One region of the Streptomyces sp. DSM 42067 genome, then DNA from elsewhere that is predicted to be linked to it. Evidence: riboswitches for the same ligand, from Rfam matches in the RefSeq annotation. Region 1 holds a riboswitch; the other holds the start of a gene.

Region 1 (3,307 bases):
CCCAACTGTACCGCGCTCAACCATGCAGAATTGCCCCCTCCGCTTCTCTCGCGGAGGGGGCAATTCTGGTGACGCAGTGTGCGATATGCCGAACCGGCATACGGGGGCCCGGCATACGAGCGGCCGGCATACGGGTGGTACGGCTCAGCAGCCGCCCGCACCGTGCTCGATCGTCAGCCTCCGGCGACGGCCGGGATGATCGAGACACCGGCGCCGTCCGGCGTGGCGGTCCCCAGGCCGTCCTCGAAGCGGACGTCGTCATCGTTGACGTACACGTTGACGAAGCGGCGCAGCTTGCCCTGGTCGTCGAGTACGCGCGCGGCGATGCCCGGGTGGTTCTTCTCCAGGGACTCGATGACCTCGGCGAGGGTCGCGCCCTCCGCCGTGACCTCGGCCTGGCCGCCCGTGTAGGTGCGGAGGATCGTCGGGATGCGGACGTTGACGCTCATGCGGTTCACCTTCGGTGGGAGAGCGGGTTGTGGATACGGGAGCTGATCAGGCGCAGGCCGGTGGTCGGTTGTGCCCACCCTCCCCCATCGCCTGCTGCCTTCAGGCCAGGCCGGCCTCGCGGAAGGCGTCGAGGTTCGGGCGGATCGTCGCGGTCGGGCCCGTGGTCGGCGCGACGGCGTCCAGCGTCTTGAGGCCGTCGCCCGTGTTGAGGACGACCGTGGTCAGCGACGGGTCCAGGACGCCGTTCTCGATCAGCTTGCGCGTGACGCCGACGGTCACGCCGCCCGCCGTCTCGGCGAAGATGCCCTCCGTACGGGCCAGCAGCTTGATCGCGTCGACGATCTGCTCGTCGTTCACGTCCTCGACGGCGCCGCCGGTGCGGCGGGCGATGTCCAGGACGTAGGGTCCGTCGGCCGGGTTGCCGATGGCGAGGGACTTGGCGATGGTGTCCGGCTTCTGCGGCTTCACGACGTCGTGGCCGGCCTTGAAGGCCGTCGACACCGGGGAGCAGCCCTCCGCCTGAGCGCCGAAGATCTTGTACGGCTTGTCCTCGACGAGGCCGAGCTTGATCAGCTCCTGCAGACCCTTGTCGATCTTCGTGAGCTGCGATCCTGAGGCGATCGGGATCACCAGCTGGTCCGGGATCTGCCAGCCGAGCTGCTCGCAGATCTCGTACGCGAGGGTCTTGGAGCCCTCGCCGTAGTACGGCCGGAGGTTGACGTTGACGAAGCCCCAGCCCTCGCCCAGCGGGTCTCCGATGAGCTCGGAGCAGAAGCGGTTGACGTCGTCGTAGGTGCCCTCGATGCCGACCAGCTCGCCGCCGTAGACCGCGGCCATGACGACCTTGCCCTGCTCGAGGTCGTGCGGGATGAACACGCAGGAGCGGAAGCCGGCGCGGGCTGCGGCGGCGCCGACGGCGCCGGCCAGGTTGCCCGTCGAGGAGCAGGAGAGCGTGGTGAAGCCGAAGGCGCGGGCGGCCTCGATGGCCTGGGCGACGACGCGGTCCTTGAAGGAGTGCGTCGGGTTGCCGGAGTCGTCCTTGATGAACAGGCCGCCGGTGACGCCGAGTTCACGGGCGAGGTTGTCGGCCTTGACGAGCTTGGTCCAGCCGGGGTTCAGGTTCGGCTTGGTGGCCACGTCCGCGGGGACGGGCAGCAGCGGTGCGTACCGCCACAGGTTGTCGGGGCCGGCCTCGATCTGCTTGCGCAGGGCCTCGGGGTCACCGGTCGGGAGGTCGTATGCGACTTCGAGCGGGCCGAAACAGATCTCGCAGGCGAAGATCGGGCCGAGCGGGAAGCGCTCGCCGCATTCGCGACAGGACAGGGCCGAGGCGGGGCCGAGGTCTACGGCGTCGGCGTTGTCGACGGCGGTGGTGTCGTTGGTGGCAACAGTCTGCGCAGCCATGGAGGCGAGGCCCTTTCTCCTCATCTTCCTCGCGGCGCACTTCGCCGCGAGACGGATTTGGCACCTTCCCTAGCCGGGGCCTCGCGGAAATGATCAACAGTGATCGATACGAGAACCGGCTGGAGGGTTGCCGGGGCTTCAACGGGCCGTATCCCTCTGCCCCTCTGGATGAGCGGTATGGCGCCGGGCCGTGCGGGTCCCGGAGCGTTTGTTCGCGCCATGACCCCCGACATGCGATGGTCATCCGCGTTGTTCAAGACTGTAACCGAAGGCCAGGACAGTTGAGCTAGTCGTCCGAACCGCGAGATGGATCACAGGGGGCCGTCCCAGTGACGGGCCCCGGTGGTCCCAGTAAGGGGGCACCAGAACGTGCTGGATGAAGTCGAGCGCTGGCTGAGCACGCGCTCCTGGTCGGTGACCGACCGTCCGCTCCGTCAGCTGATCGCGGCGAAGCGCGCCACAGGGCAGTCGGTGAGCGTCGTGCTGCCCGCCCTCAACGAGGAGAAGACGGTCGGCGAGATCGTCGCGGTGATCCGCCGCGAGTTGATGACCCGGGCCGTGCCCCTCGTCGATGAGCTCGTCGTGATCGATTCCGGTTCGACGGACCGTACGGCGGAGGTCGCCACGGCCGCCGGCGCCCGTGTCGTCCACCGCGACGAGATCCTCCCGCGCATACCCGCGCTCCCCGGCAAGGGCGAGGTCCTGTGGCGTTCGCTGCTCGTGACCAGCGGCGACATCGTGGCCTTCGTCGACGCGGACCTGAAGGAGTTCTCCGCGGACTTCGTCTCGGGCATCGTGGGCCCGCTGCTCACCGAGCCCGGCGTGGACCTGGTCAAGGCGATGTACGACCGCCCGCTGGGCGCCGAGCTCGCAGGTGAGGGGAGTCGCGCAGGTGGCGCGCAGGGCGGCAGGGTCACCGAGCTGATGGCCCGACCGCTGCTGAACATGCACTGGCCGCAGCTGGCAGGGTTCGTCCAGCCGCTGGGCGGCGAGTACGCGGCGCGCAGGTCCCTGCTCGAACAGCTGCCGTTCCCCGTCGGATACGGCGTCGAGCTGGGCATGCTCGTCGACGCCCTGCACCTCGTGGGCCTGGACGCGCTGGCGCAGGTCGATGTCGGCGTGCGCAAGCACCGGCACCAGGACGGGCAGGCGCTGGGCCGGATGGCGGCCGCGATCTACCGCACGGCGCAGCTGCGCCTGGCCCGCGGCCATCTCGTACGGCCCGTCCTCACCCAGTTCGAGCGCGGCGCCGGCGGATTCGAACCGCGTACGTACTCGGTGGACACGGAGGAGCGTCCTCCGATGGCGGAGATCGCGGAGTACGCGGAGCGGCGCGCGGCGTAACCGCGGCATGAACATCTGGGTGGTGCGGCCTCTCGCCGCCCGGGCCGGAAGGGTGAGACGCCTTGATCGGGGGGTCTCGGTGCGCTGCTGCCGATACCCCGGCGCGCGG
Region 2 (3,307 bases), 1.6 Mb from region 1:
TCGCTCGACGTGCTCGTCCGGCGTGCCCGCGCCGAAGCTCACGCGGATGGCGTTGAGCGACTTCTCGCCGGGCGCGGCCTCGGGGGCACCGCATTCGCCCTGCGTCTGCGGCTCGGTGCCGAGCAGGGTGCGCACGAGCGGGTGGGCGCAGAACAGCCCGTCGCGTACGCCGATGCCGTACTCCGCGGACAGCGCGGCCGCGAAGTGGGAGCTGTTCCACCCGTCGACGACGAACGAAAGAACACCCACACGCGGCGCATCGTCGCCGAACAGCGAGAGAACCCGCACCTCGGGCACCTCGGCCAGGCCCGCCCGCACGGCCGAGACCAGCTGCTGCTCCCGCGCGACGAGGGTGTCGAATCCGGCCTCGGTGAGCGCCTTGCACGCCGACGCGATCGCATAGGCGCCGATCACATTGGGAGAACCGGCCTCGTGACGCGCGGCGGTGGTGTGCCACTCCACGTCCACACCCCCGTCCGCGCGCCGCGCGACCTTGCGGCTGGCGCCGCCGCCCGCGAGGTACGGCTCGGCGTCCTGCAGCCAGTCGCCGCGCCCGGCGAGCACGCCCGATCCGAACGGTGCGTACAGCTTGTGACCGGAGAAGGCGACCCAGTCGACGTCCAACTCCCGTACGGACACGGGGTGGTGCGGGGCGAGCTGGGCGGCGTCCAGCACGATCCGCGCGCCGTGAGAGTGCGCGGCGGCGGCCAGCTCCCGTACGGGCCACAGCTCACCGGTCACATTGGACGCCCCGGTGACGCAGACCAGCGCCGGCCCGTAGGGGTCCCGGTCGGCAAGGGCCCGCTCCAGCGCCCGCACGGCTTCTTCCGGCGTACGGGGGGCGTCGAGATACGTCACCCGCGCCTCGCGCCACGGCAGCAGGGACGCGTGGTGCTCGGTCTCGAAGACGAACACCTCGCACCCTGCAGGCAAGGCGGCGGCCAGCAGATTGAGCGAATCGGTGGTCGACCGGGTGAAGACCACCTGGTCGCCATCACGGCAGCCGAGGAACTCGGCGACGGCGTGACGCGCGTTCTCGAAGAGCTCCGTGGACAGCTGCGACAGATACCCGGCGCCGCGGTGCACGCTGCCGTAGTACGGCGCGTACGCGGCCACGTCGTCCCAGACCCGCTGCAGCGCCGGAGCGCTCGCGGCGTAGTCGAGGGCGGCGTACGTGACCTCGCCGCCGGTGACGAGCGGGACGAGGACATCGCGCCCCAGAACGGGCAGGGCCCCGGAAATGTCACGGCAAACGGACTGGTCGGCGGCAGCGGTGGAGACAGGCATGGCGAACTCCCGTGAGAGATAAGCGAAATGACTGCGCGAGCAGGCATGACAGCTCAAGCGCAGAAAAGGGTGAAAGATGAAAAGGGGTGTGCGAGAAGGGGCTTGACGCCCTATCGCATTCGCTTGCTCACGAGACAGCTCCTCGAGGACCAGGACCCCAGGAACCGAACAAGGGGTCCGCGCTTGCCGCAGACCTCGCTGCCTGCGGCCTGGTCTTCACCCGGGGCACCCCGCCACGGACGGAGGGTTGCCGGACAGCGGGCCGGGGCCTGTTCGCTGTCACTCATGACCTGTTGAGAACTATGCCAGATGATCGCGCCGGTGCAACCACTGTCCGCATCGCGGACGCGGTTGCACCGCCGTACGGCACCCGATGCTGCGCACAGGTCCGACGCGAGGGCACCCGCCGTCGTGGGTTGTGCCCACCCGTTCCGCCCTGCGGAACGCCTGCCCACAACTGGAGCGGCGCGCCTGTCCACCCATCCCCGCCGCAAGGGCGGAACCGGCCGCCGGCCGAGCGCCGCATACGTGCGGAAGGGGACGTGGCGGGGTGTGCGCCCGCAGCGGCTGGCGCAAACCTACGGTGCCGTCCAACGACGTACGGCTCGGCGCCAGACCGAGGACGTACACCCCGGCGCGGCCCCGACCCACCCACCGTCAGGTGGCGAACCACCCACGGGCGGAAAGCCGCCACGCACGCCCAGCCTCCACCGGCAGTTGGCGAACCATCCGGCCGGCCGCAGGCCAGGGGGTACCCAACCCCCGCCCGCCCCAACGGCTAGTTGCTCGCAGCCACCCACCGCTCCAGCACCCGCCGAGCCGCCCCCGAGTCGATCGACTCCGCGGCCCTCTCCATCCCGGCACCGATCTGCTCGGCCAGCGATCCCTCGCCCGGCGAGAGGGCCACCAGGGCCGCCGCCGAGTTGAGCAGCACGGCGTCCCGTACGGGCCCGGTCTCGCCGGCCAGCAGCCGACGGGCCACGTCCGCGTTGTAGGACGCGTCAGCGCCCCGCAGCGCCTCCACCGGTACCAGCTCGATCCCGACGTCCCGTGGATCGAAGCTCTCCTCGCGCACCGCCCCGTCCCGCACGATCCACACCCGCGAGGTGGAGGTCGTCGTCAGCTCGTCGAGCCCGTCGTCTCCGCGGAACACCAGCGCGGACGAGCCCCGCTCGGCCAGTACCCCGGCCATGAGCCCCGCCATCCGGGTGTCGAAGCAGCCGATCGCGGAGGCGGTGACCCGGGCGGGGTTGGTGAGGGGGCCGAGGATGTTGAACGAGGTCGCGATCCCCAGATCCCGCCGGACCGCACCGACGAACCGCATCGCGGGGTGGAACTTGGCCGCGAAGCAGAAGGTGATCCCGGCCTCCTCCACCACCTGCGCCACACGCTCGGGTGACAGGTCCAGGTTGATGCCGAGCTTCTCCAGAACGTCGGACGACCCGCTGGCCGAGGACGCCGCCCGGTTGCCGTGCTTGACGACCTTCGCCCCGGCCCCCGCGATCACGATGGACGACATCGTCGAGATGTTGACCGTCCTGGCGCGGTCGCCGCCCGTACCGACGATGTCGACGGCCGGCCCGGGAATGTCGAGCGGCTGCGCGTGCGCGTACATCGCCTCGACGAGACCGGTGATCTCCTCGACGGTCTCTCCCTTGGCCCGCAGCGCCACCATGAAGCCCGCGATCTGGGCGTCCGAGGCCTCGCCGCTCATGATGCGGTCCATCGCCCACGCCGTGTCACCGGCGCTCAGGTCCTGCCCGCCGAGCAGGGCACTCAGTACCTCGGGCCAGGAACGGCCCGCCGCGGTGTCGCCTCCTGCGGGGGTCACAGCGCTCATATGCCGCTCCTGGGTTCTTTCCCGGACGCGGACGGCGCTCGTACACGGAGATCCCGGCGGAGATACCGCACAGGCCCCGTACGAGGCCCCGCCCCGGGTCTCGTATACGGATGGGACCCACCCTATCCAGGCCCGGGCACGGCAAAGAGCCCCGTCCAAGCAATGGACGGGGCTCTTCCC

Evidence for each region. Region 1 has a riboswitch for S-adenosylmethionine ahead of thrC (threonine synthase). Riboswitches for the same ligand answer to the same signal wherever they lie in the genome.
Region 2: it holds a riboswitch for S-adenosylmethionine, as region 1 does, so the genes downstream of both, ACSMXV_RS13165 (aminotransferase class V-fold PLP-dependent enzyme) here and thrC (threonine synthase) in region 1, are expected to answer to the same signal.

What each region holds. Positions count from the first base shown of each region.
Region 1 covers NZ_CM147706.1:4,397,789-4,401,095, forward strand. The annotation lists gene ACSMXV_RS20175 (ubiquitin-like small modifier protein 1) at 174-449, opposite strand; gene thrC (threonine synthase) at 550-1,854, opposite strand; SAM riboswitch class I at 1,872-2,029, opposite strand; gene ACSMXV_RS20185 (glucosyl-3-phosphoglycerate synthase) at 2,224-3,198, shown strand.
Region 2 covers NZ_CM147706.1:2,817,207-2,820,513, forward strand. The annotation lists gene ACSMXV_RS13165 (aminotransferase class V-fold PLP-dependent enzyme) at 1-1,287, opposite strand, end outside; SAM riboswitch class IV at 1,462-1,578, opposite strand; gene trpD (anthranilate phosphoribosyltransferase) at 2,066-3,127, opposite strand.